3 regions of the Streptomyces sp. NPDC096048 genome follow, and region 3 is predicted to be linked to each of the others. Evidence: riboswitches for the same ligand, from Rfam matches in the RefSeq annotation. Region 3 holds a riboswitch; each other region holds the start of a gene.
What was found. Region 3 has a riboswitch for thiamine pyrophosphate ahead of thiC (phosphomethylpyrimidine synthase ThiC). Riboswitches for the same ligand answer to the same signal wherever they lie in the genome.
Positions count from the first base shown of each region.

Region 1: it holds a riboswitch for thiamine pyrophosphate, as region 3 does, so the genes downstream of both, ACIQ6R_RS30235 (thiamine ABC transporter substrate binding subunit) here and thiC (phosphomethylpyrimidine synthase ThiC) in region 3, are expected to answer to the same signal.
Region 2: it holds a riboswitch for thiamine pyrophosphate, as region 3 does, so the genes downstream of both, thiO (glycine oxidase ThiO) here and thiC (phosphomethylpyrimidine synthase ThiC) in region 3, are expected to answer to the same signal.

Region 1 covers NZ_JBIWGG010000012.1:63,823-68,580, reverse strand. Annotated here, with positions in the region: gene rlmN (23S rRNA (adenine(2503)-C(2))-methyltransferase RlmN) at 180-1,286, shown strand; TPP riboswitch at 1,363-1,468, shown strand; gene ACIQ6R_RS30235 (thiamine ABC transporter substrate binding subunit) at 1,548-2,636, shown strand; gene ACIQ6R_RS30230 (ABC transporter permease) at 2,681-4,282, shown strand; gene ACIQ6R_RS30225 (ABC transporter ATP-binding protein) at 4,285-4,758, shown strand, end outside.
Region 2 covers NZ_JBIWGG010000003.1:388,007-392,764, reverse strand. Annotated here, with positions in the region: gene ACIQ6R_RS09735 (thiazole synthase) at 1-734, opposite strand, end outside; gene thiS (sulfur carrier protein ThiS) at 737-937, opposite strand; gene thiO (glycine oxidase ThiO) at 934-2,184, opposite strand; TPP riboswitch at 2,209-2,320, opposite strand; gene ACIQ6R_RS09720 (hypothetical protein) at 2,373-2,723, shown strand; gene ACIQ6R_RS09715 (NAD(P)/FAD-dependent oxidoreductase) at 2,755-4,029, shown strand; gene ACIQ6R_RS09710 (Rv2175c family DNA-binding protein) at 4,108-4,473, shown strand.
Region 3 covers NZ_JBIWGG010000007.1:188,946-193,703, forward strand. Annotated here, with positions in the region: gene ACIQ6R_RS20830 (VWA domain-containing protein) at 1-1,422, opposite strand, end outside; gene thiC (phosphomethylpyrimidine synthase ThiC) at 1,539-3,332, opposite strand; TPP riboswitch at 3,325-3,514, opposite strand; gene ACIQ6R_RS20840 (YibE/F family protein) at 3,586-4,758, shown strand, end outside.

The DNA of each region.
Region 1 (4,758 bases), on a different contig from region 3:
ACCTCCTCGAAAAGGCACCGCTGATCGGTTTCCGCGGCTTGGACCGGAGCCTAAAAGCTCAAGTTTGGTTCAGGTCAAGCGTCGATGTGGTGGTGCGAAATCCGCCGACCACCACCAACGGCCTCCCCGCACCCCGACGGCCCGGGCCACCCGAGTCGATCTGCGACACTGGTCGAGTCATGCCTAAGCCCGGAGAACTCACATTCGTCGCCCCCCGCGCAGCCAAGAAGCCGCCGCGGCACCTCGCCGACCTCACGCCCGCCGAGCGCAAGGAGGCCGTCGCCGCGATCGGCGAGAAGCCGTTCCGTGCGAAGCAGCTCTCGCAGCACTACTTCGCGCGGTACGCGCACGATCCCGAGCAGTGGACCGACATTCCCGCCGGGTCCCGCCAGGGGCTCCGGGAGGCGCTGCTGCCCGAGCTGATGTCGGTCGTGCGGCATCTGTCGACCGACCAGGGCACCACCCGTAAGACGCTGTGGAAGCTGTTCGACGGGACGCTCGTCGAGTCCGTCCTCATGCGCTACCCGGACCGGGTGACCATGTGCATCAGCTCCCAGGCGGGCTGCGGCATGAACTGCCCGTTCTGTGCCACGGGACAGGCGGGCCTGGACCGGAACCTGTCCACCGCCGAGATCGTGCACCAGATCGTGGACGGAATGCGCGCCCTGCGGGACGGCGAGGTCCCCGGGGGCCCGGCCCGGCTGAGCAACATCGTGTTCATGGGCATGGGCGAGCCCCTCGCCAACTACAACCGCGTCGTCGGTTCCATCCGACGTCTCACCGATCCCGAGCCCGACGGACTGGGCCTCTCCCAGCGCGGCATCACGGTCTCCACGGTCGGCCTCGTCCCGGCGATCCACCGCTTCGCCGACGAGGGCTTCAAATGCCGCCTCGCCATCTCGCTGCACGCCCCCGACGACGAGCTGCGCGACACCCTCGTCCCCGTCAACACGCGCTGGAAGGTGCGCGAGGTGCTGGACGCCGGGTTCGAGTACGCGGAGCGGTCGGGCCGGCGGCTGTCGATCGAGTACGCGCTGATCCGGGACATCAACGACCAGGCATGGCGCGGCGACCGGCTCGGGCGGCTGCTCAAGGGCCGGCCCGTGCACGTCAACCTCATCCCGCTCAACCCCACGCCCGGCTCGAAGTGGACCGCGTCGCGGCCCGAGGACGAGAAGGCGTTCGTGGCGGCGATCGCGGCGCATGGTGTGCCGGTGACGATCCGGGACACCCGTGGGCAGGAGATCGACGGGGCGTGTGGTCAGCTCGCCGCGAGCGAGCGGTAACCTGACCGACGTCAGCACATCGTCGTACGACAGTCGCATACGTCATACGTGATATGTCATACGGAACTACATCTTCATATTCCGACAGGGGAGCGCCACAGCGCTGAGAGTGCGGCACCGGCCGCAGACCCTCCGAACCTGGCCCAGGTCATTCTGGGTAGGGAGATCGGTCACCACTCGAGCTGTTGCGCCCTGCCCGGGACCCTCGCCAGGGGTTCCGGGCGGGGCCGCGTCTTCTCCTGGTCACCCAGGAGGAATTCAGTGAGCATCACCAAGAAGGCCGGCGTCGTGGCCGTAGCGCTCGGCATGGTCGGCGGCCTGGCCGCCTGCGGATCGTCGTCCGACGGCGACGGTCAGGGCTCCGGCGGGTCCAAGACCGTGACCCTCGTCAGCCACGACTCGTGGGCCGCGTCGAAGGACGTCATCGCCGCGTTCGAGAAGAAGTCCGGCTACAAGGTCCGGGTGCTGGAGGACGGCGACGCCGGGCAGGCCGTCAACAAGGCCATCCTCACCAAGGACAACCCCCAGGGCGACGTCCTCTTCGGCGTCGACAACACGCTGCTGTCCCGCGCGCTCGACAACGGGCTGTTCCAGCCGTACGAGGCGAAGGGCTCCGACCTGGTCCTCCCCGAGTACCGGGCCGACCAGGACCAGCACCGGGTCACGCCCGTCACCACCGGCGACGTCTGCGTCAACTACGACAAGGCGTACTTCAGCAAGCGCGAGCTGACCCCGCCGGACTCCTTCGACGACCTGGTCAAGCCCGAGTACAAGGACCTGCTCGTCACCGAGAACGCGGGCAGCTCCTCGCCCGGCCTCGGCTTCCTGCTCGGCACCGCCGCCCACTACGGCGACCGGGGCTGGGAGGACTACTGGAAGAAGCTGAAGGCGAACGGCGTCAAGGTCGTCGGCAGCTGGGAGCAGGCGTACAACGAGGAGTTCTCCGGCTCGGCCGGCGGCAAGGAGGCCAAGGGCGACCGCCCGCTCGTCGTCTCCTACGCCTCGTCCCCGCCCGCCGAGGTCATCTACGCCGACCCGCAGCCGACCACCGCGCCGACGGGCGTCGCCACCGGCACCTGCTTCCGTCAGGTCGAGTACGCGGGTCTGCTGAGCAACGCGGGGAACCCCGAGGGCGGCAAGGCACTCCTCGACTTCCTCATCGGCAGGGAGTTCCAGGAGGACCTGCCGCTGAACATGTTCGTCTACCCGGTGCGGGAGGGCGCGCGGATTCCCGAGGCGTTCCGGAAGTTCGGGCCGCAGGCCGAGGACCCGGAGACCATGGACCCGGCGAAGATCGCCGACCATCGCGACCAGTGGGTCAAGTCGTGGACCTCACTCGTACTGAAGTAGGCAGGGCCCGGACCCGGCGTGGGAGCGCGGCGCGGCTGGCCCTGATGGCCGGGCCCGTCGCGTTCTTCGCGGTGTTCTTCGCCTACCCGGTCGCCGCGATCGTCGCGCGCGGACTGGAGATCGACGGATCCTGGCGGTTCGGGCGGATCGGGGACGTGCTCGCCCAGTCCGACGTGCGGCACGTGCTGTGGTTCACCACCTGGCAGGCGCTGGCCTCCACCGCGCTCACCCTGCTCCTCGCACTGCCCGGCGCGTACGTCTTCGCCCGGTTCGACTTTCCCGGCAAGCAGGTGCTGCGGGCGGTGGTGACCGTGCCCTTCGTGCTGCCGACGGTCGTCGTCGGTACCGCTTTCCTGGCGTTGGTGGGGCGCGGCGGGCTGCTCGACGAGCTGTGGGGCGTACGGCTGGACACCACCGTGTGGGCGATCCTGCTCGCGCACGTCTTCTTCAACTACGCCGTCGTCGTACGCACCGTCGGCGGCCTCTGGTCGCAGCTCGACCCGCGGCAGGAGGAGGCCGCGCGGATGCTCGGCGCCTCGCGGCCGAAAGCCTGGCGGCAGGTGACACTGCCCGCGCTCGCGCCCGCCGTGGCCGCCGCCGCGCTGATGGTGTTCCTGTTCACCTTCACCTCCTTCGGCGTCGTCCAGATCCTCGGCGGACCCGCCTTCTCCACGCTGGAGGTGGAGATCTACCGGCAGACCTCCCAGATCTTCGACCTGTCCACGGCCGCCGTGCTGACGCTGATCCAGTTCGCCGCGGTGGCCGCCATCCTCGCCGTGCACGCCTGGACGGTACGGCGGCGGGAGAGCGCCCTGCGGCTGGTGGACGCGGCCACGACCGCGCGCCGGCCGCGCGGGACCGGGCAGTGGGCGCTGCTGGCCGGGGTCCTGGTCACCGTCGCCGTGCTGCTGGTGCTGCCGCTCGCCGTGCTGGTCGAGCGGTCGCTCGGCGCGCCCGGGTTCGGCTACTACCGGGCGCTGACCCGGGAGGACGGCGGCACCTTCCTCGTCCCGCCGATCGAGGCCATCGGCAACAGCCTCCAGTACGCCGTCGTCGCCACCGCCATCGCCGTGGTGATCGGCGCGCTGGCCGCCGCCGCGCTCACCCGCCGTGACGCGGGCCGCTTCGTACGCGGCTTCGACGCGCTGCTGATGCTGCCGCTCGGGGTGTCCGCCGTGACGGTCGGCTTCGGGTTCCTGATCGCGCTGGACGAACCCCCGCTGGACCTGCGCTCCTCCTGGATCCTCGTGCCGCTCGCGCAGGCGCTGGTCGGTGTCCCCTTCGTCGTACGGACCATGCTGCCGGTGCTGCGGGCGGTGGACGTACGGCTGCGGGAGGCGGCGGCGGTGCTCGGGGCGTCGCCGTGGCGGGTGTGGCGCGAGGTCGACCTGCCGATGGTGCGGCGGGCGCTGCTGGTCGCGGCCGGATTCGCCTTCGCGGTGTCGCTCGGGGAGTTCGGGGCGACCGTGTTCATCGCGCGGCCCGACAACCCGACGCTGCCGGTGGCCGTGGCGCGGCTGCTGGGGCGCCCCGGGGACATGAACTACGGCCAGGCGATGGCTCTTTCGACGATTCTGATGCTGGTGTGCGCCGTGGCCCTGGTGGTGCTGGAGCGGCTGCGGACCGACCGGAGCGGGGAGTTCTAGGGATGCTGCTCAGCCTTGAGGGCGCGACGGTCCGCTTCGGCGGGCGGGCCGTGCTCGACGCCGTCGACCTGGGTGTCGCCGAGCACGAGGTGGTGTGCGTGCTCGGGCCCAGCGGCAGCGGCAAGTCGACGCTGCTGCGGGCGGTCGCCGGGCTCCAGCCGCTGGACGCCGGGCGGGTGACGCTGGACGGGCGGGACCAGTCCGGGGTACCCGCGCACAAGCGCGAGGTCGGGCTGATGTTCCAGGACCACCAGCTCTTCCCGCAGCGGGACGTGGCCGGAAACATCGCCTTCGGACCGCGGATGCGTGGTGCCTCGCGCGCCGGACAGCGGGAGCGGGTGGGGGAGTTGCTGGAACTGGTCGGGCTGCCGGGTGCCGGTCGCCGCTCCGTCGCCGCGCTCTCCGGCGGGGAGCAGCAGCGGGTGGCGCTGGCCCGGGCCCTCGCACCCCGGCCCCGGCTGCTGATGCTGGACGAG
Region 2 (4,758 bases), on a different contig from region 3:
GCGAAATGCCGCCGCGGAATTCGCCCCGCCCGCCGGGCCGACCGCCCCGCCTCCACCGCGGAGCGCATCGCGGCGGCCATCAGCACCGGCTCCTGCGCCCGCGTCACCGCCGAGGCGAGCATCACACCCGCACACCCCAGCTCCATCGCCAGCGCCACGTCCGATGCCGTACCCGCCCCCGCGTCCAGAATCACCGGCACGCGCGCGTGCTCCACGATCAGCTCGAAGTTGTGCGGGTTGCGGATGCCCAGCCCCGACCCGATCGGCGAGCCGAGCGGCATGATCGCCGCGCACCCGACATCCTCCAGCTTCCGCGCGAGGACCGGGTCGTCGTTGGTGTACGGCAGCACCGTGAACCCGTCGTCGACCAGCGTCTCGGCCGCGTCCAGCGTCTCGATCGGGTCCGGCAGCAGGGTGCGCTCGTCGGCGATGACCTCCAGCTTGACCAGATCGGTGCCGAGGGCCTCGCGCGCGAGCCGGGCGGTGAGGACCGCCTCCCCGGCGGTGAAGCAGCCCGCCGTGTTCGGCAGCACCCGGATGCCGAGCTTCTCCAGCACCGACAGCACGGACCCGTGCACCGAGGCGTTCACGCGCCGCATCGCGACGGTCGTCAGCTCGGTCCCGGAGGCCACGAGCGCGCGCTCCAGCACGTCGAGGCTGGGCGCCCCGCCGGTGCCCATGATCAGGCGGGACCCGTAGGACGTACCGCCGAGGACAAAGGGATCGTCGGCCATGGTCAGCCTCCCTGGACGGCGGTGAGGACTTCGACGCGGTCGCCGTCGGCCAGCGTGGTGGCGGGCCACTGCGCGCGCGGGACGACGGTTTCGTTCAGGGCGGCGGCCACTCCGGACGGCGCCGCGGTGAGCGTGCCCACCAGGGCGTCCAGGGCCGTGCCGGGCGCCACCTGGCGCGGCTCGCCGTTGACGGAGATGTTCATGCGGGCTGCTCCGAGACTTCCGGGAGTGCGGGGACGGCGCCGAAGCGCCGGGGGGTGAAGGGGCGGGCCTCGGCCGGCAGCTCCCCGGTGGTCAGGGCGTGTGCCATGGCGTCGCCGGTGACCGGGGTGAGCAGGACGCCGTTGCGGTAGTGCCCGGTGGCCAGCAGCAGGCCCTCCAGCCCGGTCGGGCCGAGCAGCGGGGCGTTGTCCGGGGAGCCGGGGCGCAGACCCGCCCGGGTCTCCGCCAGGGGCAGCTCGGTGATGCCGGGGACCAGCTCGTGGGCGTCGCGCAGCAGCTCGTAGACGCCGCCCGCGGTGACCGTGGTGTCCCAGCCCAGCTCCTCGCTGGTGGCACCGACGACCAGCTCGCCGTTCTCCCGGGGCACCAGGTAGAGGGGGTTGCCGCGCACCACGGCGCGCACCGTCCGGTTCAGCAGCGGCCCGTGCGTCCGCGGCATCGTCAGCCGCAGCACCTGCCCCTTCACGGGCCGCACCGGCGGCAGGACGTCGTCCGGGACGCCCGTGAGCCGTCCGCTCAGGCTGCCGCCGGCCAGCACCACCTGCCCGGCCCCCAGCGCGGTGCCGTCGGCCGTGACGACACCCGTGGCCCGCTCGCCGCCGCGCACGACGGTGAGCCGGTCGGCCCACGCCCGGTGGAAGACGACGCCCGCGCGTTCGCAGGCGGCCACGAGGGCGCCGGCGAGGCGCCGCGGGTCGATCTGATGGTCGCCCTCCACCCGGAGCCCCCCGCGCACACCCGGCGCGAGCATCGGCTCCAGTCGCCGGCACTCGCGCCCCGTCAGCCACTCGGACTCCAGGCCCGACCGCTGCTGCAGCGCGTGCAGTTCCCGCAGGTGGGCCCGGTCGTCGGCGTCCAGCGCGACGGCGAGGGTGCCGCACCGGCGGTAACCGAGGTCGTGGCCCGTGAGGTCGGCCAGCTCGGCCGCGAACTCCGGGTAGCGGCGGGCCGAGGCGAGGTTCAGCGCGAGCAGTGTCTGCTCGCCGTAGTGCAGCTCCGTCACGGCGGCCAGCATCCCGGCGGCCACCTGGGCGGCCCCGCCACCCGGCTCGGGGTCGACGAGGGCCGTGGCGAGCCCGCGCTGCGCGGACCGCCAGGCGGTGACCAGGCCGATGATCCCGCCGCCGACGACGAGGACGTCCGGCGTAAGCGACGGCGCGGCCGTCGCGTGCGTGGCGGCCGTCGCATGCGTCGCGGCCGTCGCGTGCGTCGCGGCAGATCTGGACACGGAAGCGGAAGTCGGTGGTGACGACATGGGCGTCCAGCCCCTCCCTTCGCCGGCATGACCCGGATCAGGTTCGTACGGTCGGAGGCCGCCAGCCTCCCTCTCAGCCCGGTGCGTCCGGGCTCCCGCGAGTGCTTTACGTTGGCCACCCTAGCCCGCAGCGCACCGCACTTGTAAGGGAGCCTCCGCCCGTGGCGCGTTCACTCGACGGTCTCGTTCTCGCCCCCGTCGCCGACCAGGCGCCCGGCCAGGTGGGTACGCGGACCCGGTTCACCTACCACGAGCAGGACGGCGCCGTATGGGCCGAGTACGCGGGCGGTGACGTCGTCCGCGGCCGTCTGGTGGGCACCAGGGAGGGCGACCGCCTCGACTTCCGGTACGTGCAGCTCAAGACCGACGGAGGTACGTCGTCGGGGCACTGCGTGTCGACTGTCGTCGAGCTGCCGGACGGGCGGGTGCGCCTGGACGAGACCTGGGAGTGGGAGTCGCGGCGGGGCAGCGGGACGAGCGTTGTGGAGCAGGTCACCGAACGCGAGCACTGACTGACGGATCGTCGGTGTCTAAGGTGATCAGGTGAGCGAGCAGACGCAGGAGCAGACCGGGGAACGGGGAGCGGACGCGGAGCGCCGCGTGGTCGTGGTGGGCGCGGGCATGGCGGGGGTGCAGACCGCCGTCGCGCTGCGGGAGCAGGGCTTCACCGGCACCGTGACCCTGATCGGCGCGGAGCCGCACCAGCCGTACGACCGTCCCCCGCTGTCCAAGGCCGTCCTGCTCGGCACGGCCGAGGGCTCGGCCTTCGACGTCGACTTCGAAGCACTCGGCATCACCCTGCGGCTCGGCCGCGAGGCCCTGGGCGTCCGCCCCGACGCGCACGTCCTGGACACCTCCGACGGACCCGTGCCGTACGACGTCCTCGTCCTCGCGACCGGCGCCGAACCGATCCGGCTGCCCGGAGCGGAGGGCGTCCCCGGCGTTCACCTGCTGCGTACCCTCGACGACGCCGAACGGCTGCGCCCGGTGCTCGCCCGGCAGCACGACATCGTGGTCGTCGGCGCGGGCTGGATCGGCGCCGAGTTCGCCACCGCCGCGCGCGAGGCGGGCTGCGCCGTGACCGTCGTGGAGGCCGCCGACCGGCCCCTCGCCGGCGCGCTGCCCGCCGAGGTCGCCGCGCCGATGACCGGCTGGTACGCCGACTCGGGCGCCGTACTGCGCACACACGCGCGCGTGGAGCGCGTGGAGCCCGGCGGCCCCGGGGAGCCCGGTCACGTCGTCGTCCTGGACGACGGCTCACGGCTGCCCGCCGGCGCGGTCGTCGTCGGCATCGGCGCCCGGCCCGCCACCGCCTGGCTCGCCGGCTCCGGGATCGACCTCGGCGCGCACGGCGACGTCCTGGCCGACGCCCTCCTGCGCACCTCGGCGCCGGACGTCTACGCGGTCGGCGACTGCGCGTCCTTCCCCTCCGGCCGCTACGGCCAACGGCTGCTGGTGCACCACTGGGACAACGCCCTCCAGGGCCCGCGCACGGTCGCCGCCAACGTCATCGGCGCCGCCACCGGCGAGACCCCGGCGGCCTACGATCCGGTGCCGTACTTCTGGTCCGAGCAGTTCGGCCGCTTCGTCCAGTACGCCGGTCACCACCTGGCCACCGACACCATGCTGTGGCGCGGCGACGCCTCGGGGCCGGCCTGGACGGTGTGCTGGCTGCGCGAGGACCGCCTGGTCGCCCTGCTGGCGGTGGGCCGCCCCCGGGACCTGGCCCAGGGCAAGCGCCTGATCCAGGCGGGCGCGGCGATGGACCCGCGACTGCTGGCCGACCCGGCGAGGCCGCTCAAGGCGGCGACGGCGTAGCCCCTTCGCCGGAGCGCGACGGCCCGGGTCGGACGGGTCCGGTTTCCGACTGTCAGTGCCAGATGGCAGGCTTGAGACGTGACCGAGATTGACGCAAAGATCGATGCTCTCGTGCCTGCCTGGCTCACCGTCCCCGACATCGCCGAGATGCTCGGCGTCGAGGTGACCCGCGTACGCCAGCTGATCAAGGAAGGCCAGCTCATCGCCGTACGGCGCGGTGAGAACCGCGCGCTGCACATCCCCGCGGCCTTCATCGACGAGGACAAGGTCGTCAAGGGCCTGGTCGGGACCCTGACGCTGCTGCGGGACGACGGCTTCACGGCCGAGGAGATGCTGGAGTGGCTCTTCACGCCCGACGAGACCCTGCCCGGCACCCCCGCCCAGGCGCTGAGCGAGAATCGCGGCACGGAGGTGAAGCGCCGCGCCCAGGCGCTCGCCGTCTGACCTGACAGGCCCCGCCCGACGTACGGGCCGCGACCCACGGTCCCCGGCGGCCATGACGGCCCGCGGTCCCGTACGCCACGGCGGCGACCCGCTGCCGCCGTGTTCCTCGGGACCGAGGGGGAGCCCGCGGCCTCCGGCAGGGGCGGCCCCCCGGTCCGGGGGGCGGGAGCGGCGGGGTCCCCGCTCCGGCGGGCCGGGAGCGGCGGCCTCCCCCGCTCCGGCGGGCCGCGAGGCGACCGTGGCGAGGCACGCTCCGTATCCTCGGGACACAAGCCAAGGCCGCGC
Region 3 (4,758 bases):
GAACTCGGACAGCAGTCGGTCGTACAGCTCCGCGTCCGGGACGGTGCTGATGTCGTCCACGGCGAAGAAGCCGACGTTGTCGACACGGCGGCCCGGCAGGGTGTCGAAGCGCTCGAGAACCCCGTAGTTGGACCGCCCGAGCCCCACGAACTGCCAGAAGACGGGTTCCTCCACCGCCTCCCGCAGCTCCCGCTCGATCTCGGCGTTGCGGTAGACGCCTCCGTCGGAGAAGAAGAGCACCAGGGTCGGAACCGGCGCCGGGTTGTCCCGGACGTAGGTGCGTACCTCGGCGATCACCTTCTGCTCCTCGTTCTGGATGCCCACCGCCCGCATGTCGACCTGCTCGGGGTGCAGGCCCTTCTTCCTGCCGCGGCGGAACAGGCTGATCTCCCCCACGCGTACGTGCAGCCGCAGCCACTCGGGAAGCTCGCCGAGGCGGAGGTCGGGCAGCCGCGCCGCGGTCGAGGCGAAGGTCCATGCCTGCATCTCACCGTCGTCGTCCAGCTGCGCGGCGACCGCCGCCATCCGCTCCACGACGTCCGTGACCACACCCTTGGAGTAGAGGAAGGACATGGACCCGGAGGCGTCCAGGACCAGGATGACGCGCGCGGTGACCCCGGCCGCCCCGTGCTTGCTCAGGCTCACCGCGACCTGTTCCTTGCGCAGGGACAGCCGCTTGCGCATGTCGACGGGGAGGTGCTCCTCGCCCTTGGTGAGGCGGGGGCCCGTACCGCTGGGCGCCGGTGGGGCCACCGGTGCTGCGGGCGGCGCCTGTGCCGGCGGGGCCGGTGGGGCCGGTGGCATGGGTGCCGGCGAGGTCGGCCGGGTCGCCGCAGTCGCGGCAGCCGCCGGGGCGGCGGTCGCGGCCGCCGGGGGAGCGTCGTCCACGGTGATGCCGAAGTCCGTGGCCACCCCCGCGAGTCCGGAGGCGTAACCCTGCCCGACCGCGCGGAACTTCCACTTCCCCTGGCGCCGGTACAGCTCACCACCGACCAGGGCGGTCTCCGTCCCGGCCGCCATGTCGAACCGGGCCAGTTCGGTGCGGGTCCCGGCGTCCAGCAGCCGCAGGGACAGCCCGGGGACCTGCCCGAACGTCCCACCGTCCGCCGAGGCGCACAGGACGATGCGGTCGACGGCCGCTTCCACCGAGTGCAGGTCCACCTCGACGGCGTCGGTCGTGACCCCCGCGCCGGCACCGGAGCCGCCCTGCTTGCCCAGGTGCCTCACGGCGTCGGACGCGTGGCGGGGCTGGTTGTAGAAGACGAAGTCGCCGTCGTCCCGCACGCGTCCGGCCGAGGTGAGCAGCAACGCGGAGGCGTCGACCTCGGGCACACCCGGCCCGGCGGACCAGACGAGTTCGACGCGCACCGCGAGGGAGTCGACGGCGAGATTGGCACCCTTGCTCAGGGAGGTGGCTGTCATGGGCCCAGTCTGCCGAGACGCACCCTGGATGGGGAGGGGGCGTGGCCCCCGGCCGCACGCCAAGCGCTCCCGCTCCCCGTGCGCAGGATCGCTCAGCGTGCGGCCGGAGCAGGGACTCAGTCGGCCAACGGCAGGTAGACCCTGTTTCCCTGGGCCGCGAACTCCCTGGACTTCTGGGCCATGCCCTCCTCGATCTCGGTCTTGCTGCCTCCGTGCTCCCGTCGGATGTCCTGCGAGATCTTCATCGAACAGAACTTCGGACCGCACATCGAGCAGAAGTGGGCCGTCTTGGCGGGCTCGGCCGGCAGTGTCTCGTCGTGGAACTCCCGTGCCGTGTCCGGGTCGAGGGCCAGGTTGAACTGGTCCTCCCACCGGAACTCGAAACGGGCGTCCGACAGCGCGTCGTCCCACTCCTGCGCACCTGGGTGGCCCTTGGCGAGGTCGGCGGCATGGGCGGCGATCTTGTAGGTGATGACGCCGGTCTTGACGTCGTCACGGTTGGGCAGGCCCAGGTGCTCCTTGGGCGTGACGTAGCAGAGCATGGCCGTGCCCCACCAGGCGATCATCGCGGCACCGATACCGGAGGTGATGTGGTCGTACGCCGGCGCGACGTCCGTCGTCAGCGGGCCGAGCGTATAGAACGGGGCTTCATCGCAGATCTCCTGCTGAAGGTCGATGTTCTCCTTGATCTTGTGCATCGGGACATGGCCCGGTCCCTCGATCATGGTCTGTACGTTGAAACGCTTGGCGATCGAGTTGAGTTCCCCGAGCGTGCGCAACTCCGCGAACTGCGCCTCGTCGTTGGCGTCCGCGATGGAGCCCGGGCGCAGGCCGTCGCCGAGGGAGTACGTGACGTCGTAGGCGGCGAGGATCTCGCAGAGCTCCTCGAAGTTCTCGTACAGGAACGACTCCCTGTGGTGTGCCAGGCACCACGCCGCCATGATCGAGCCGCCGCGCGAGACGATGCCCGTCTTGCGGTTCGCGGTCAGCGGTACGTACGCCAGGCGCACGCCCGCGTGGACCGTCATGTAGTCCACGCCCTGCTCGGCCTGCTCGATGACGGTGTCCTTGTAGATCTCCCAGGTCAGTTCCTCGGCACGTCCGTCGACCTTCTCCAGGGCCTGGTAGAGCGGCACGGTGCCGATGGGGACGGGGGAGTTGCGCAGCACCCACTCGCGGGTGGTGTGGATGTTGCGTCCGGTGGACAGGTCCATGACCGTGTCGGCGCCCCACCGGGTCGCCCAGGTCATCTTGTCGACCTCCTCCTCGATGGAGGACGTCACCGCCGAGTTGCCGATGTTGGCGTTGACCTTCACCAGGAACCGCTTGCCGATGATCATCGGCTCGATCTCCGGGTGGTTGACGTTGGCGGGCAGCACGGCACGGCCCGCCGCGATCTCCTCGCGGACCACTTCCGGCGAGACGTTCTCCCGGACGGCCACGTACTCCATCTCCGGCGTGATCTCGCCCCGGCGTGCGTACGCGAGCTGCGTCACCGCGCTGCCGTCCCTCCCCCGGCGCGGCTGGCGCGGCCGTCCGGGAAAGACTGCGTCGAGGTTGCGCAGTCCGCCGCGCGGAGAGGTGTGCTTGATTCCGTCGTCCTCTGGACGGACGGGACGGCCCGCGTACTCCTCGGTGTCGCCGCGGGCGATGATCCAGTTCTCCCGCAGCGGCGACAGTCCCCTGCGGACATCCGTGTCGACGAGCGGATCGGTGTACGGGCCCGAAGTGTCGTACAGCGTGACCGACTGCCCGTTGGTGAGGTGCACCTGACGGACCGGCACCCGCAGGTCGGGGCGCGAACCCTCGACGTACGCCTTGTGCCAGCCGATGGACTTCCCGGCCTCCGTGGTCTCCTCCTGGGCGGAGTTCTGCGTGGAGGCAGGCGTGCGTGCGTCCTTGATGGTCATGAGACCTACTCCCTACGCCGGCATTACCCGGTAACAGGTTCGGCGGTCGACGCAGCGGCTTCCGTCTGTCGACGCTTCGTGGGATACGTCACTCGGATTCGGTGACGTTTCCCGTGAAACATCGCTGGGACGGAGGTCAGCGCCCTCTCAGCCCGGTGCTCCGAGCTCCCGCGTGTACAAAGGTGCCTCCACGCTAGCGCCAATTCGGGCGCGGTGAACAGAGGGCCCCCCTCGTTCTTGCGATGATCGGTCGGTGACCACACCGCAGCATCCCCCGTTTCCACCGCACGAACCCCGCCGCGGACCGGGCTCCGAGGAAGGCACCGGCCGCGCGGCCGGCCCCGCTCCTTCCAGCGCTCACGGCGCGGGCGGCGGCAGACATGACACGGGCGGCGGCCCCGGGGCGGGTGACGGCCCCGGCGGTTCCGGTGGGCACGGCGGGCACGGCGGTTCCGGTGGGCACAGCGGCCCCGGCGGGCACGGTGGGCACGGCGGGCACGTTGGGCACGGCGGGCACGGTGGGCACGGGCACTCCCACAGCCACGGTCCGGCCGCGCCCGTCTCCCGCCACCTGCGGAAGGTCATCGCCGCGGTCCTCATCCCGTTCGCCGCGGCGGTGCTGGTCGGACTCGCGCTGCTGTGGCCCGGCGGTGCGCCGCCGCATGAACGCACCGGGGTCGGCTTCGACCGGCAGACGCAGGACGCCACCGTCACCAAGGTGGTCGAGCTGAGCTGTCAGTCCGTCAACGCCTCGGGCGTCCCCCCGACCGGCGACACCTCCACCGCCGAGGGCTCCTCCGCGGTGCAGCAGGCGCAGGGCGAGTGCAAGCGGGCGACGATCCGTGTCGACACCGGCAAGGACAAGGGCCGTACGTTCACCGAGATCGTCCAGCCGGACCAGTCACGGCAGCTGCACGAGGGCCAGAAGGTGGTGGTCGCCTACGAGCCCTCCGCGCCGAAGGACCTGCAGTACTCGGTGACCGACATCAACCGCGGACTGCCGCTGGCCCTGCTCGCCGGCATCTTCGCGCTCGCCGTCGTGGTCGTCGGACGGCTGCGGGGTCTCATGGCCCTGGTCTCGCTGGCCATCAGCTTCCTGCTGCTGAACTTCTTCATCCTGCCCGCGATCCTGCAAGGGTCGAACCCGCTGGCCGTGGCGGTGGTCGGGGCCAGCGCCATCATGCTGATCGCGCTGTACCTGTGCCACGGCCTGTCGGCCCGCACGTCCGTCGCGGTGCTCGGCACCCTGATCTCGTTGCTGCTGATCGGTGTGCTCGGATCGCTGTTCATCGACTGGGCCGCGCTCACCGGCAACACGGACGACAACACCGGCCTCATCCACGGCCTGTATCCGACGATCGACATGAGCGGCCTGCTGCTCGCCGGAGTCATCATCGGTTCGCTCGGCGTGCTCGACGACGTGACG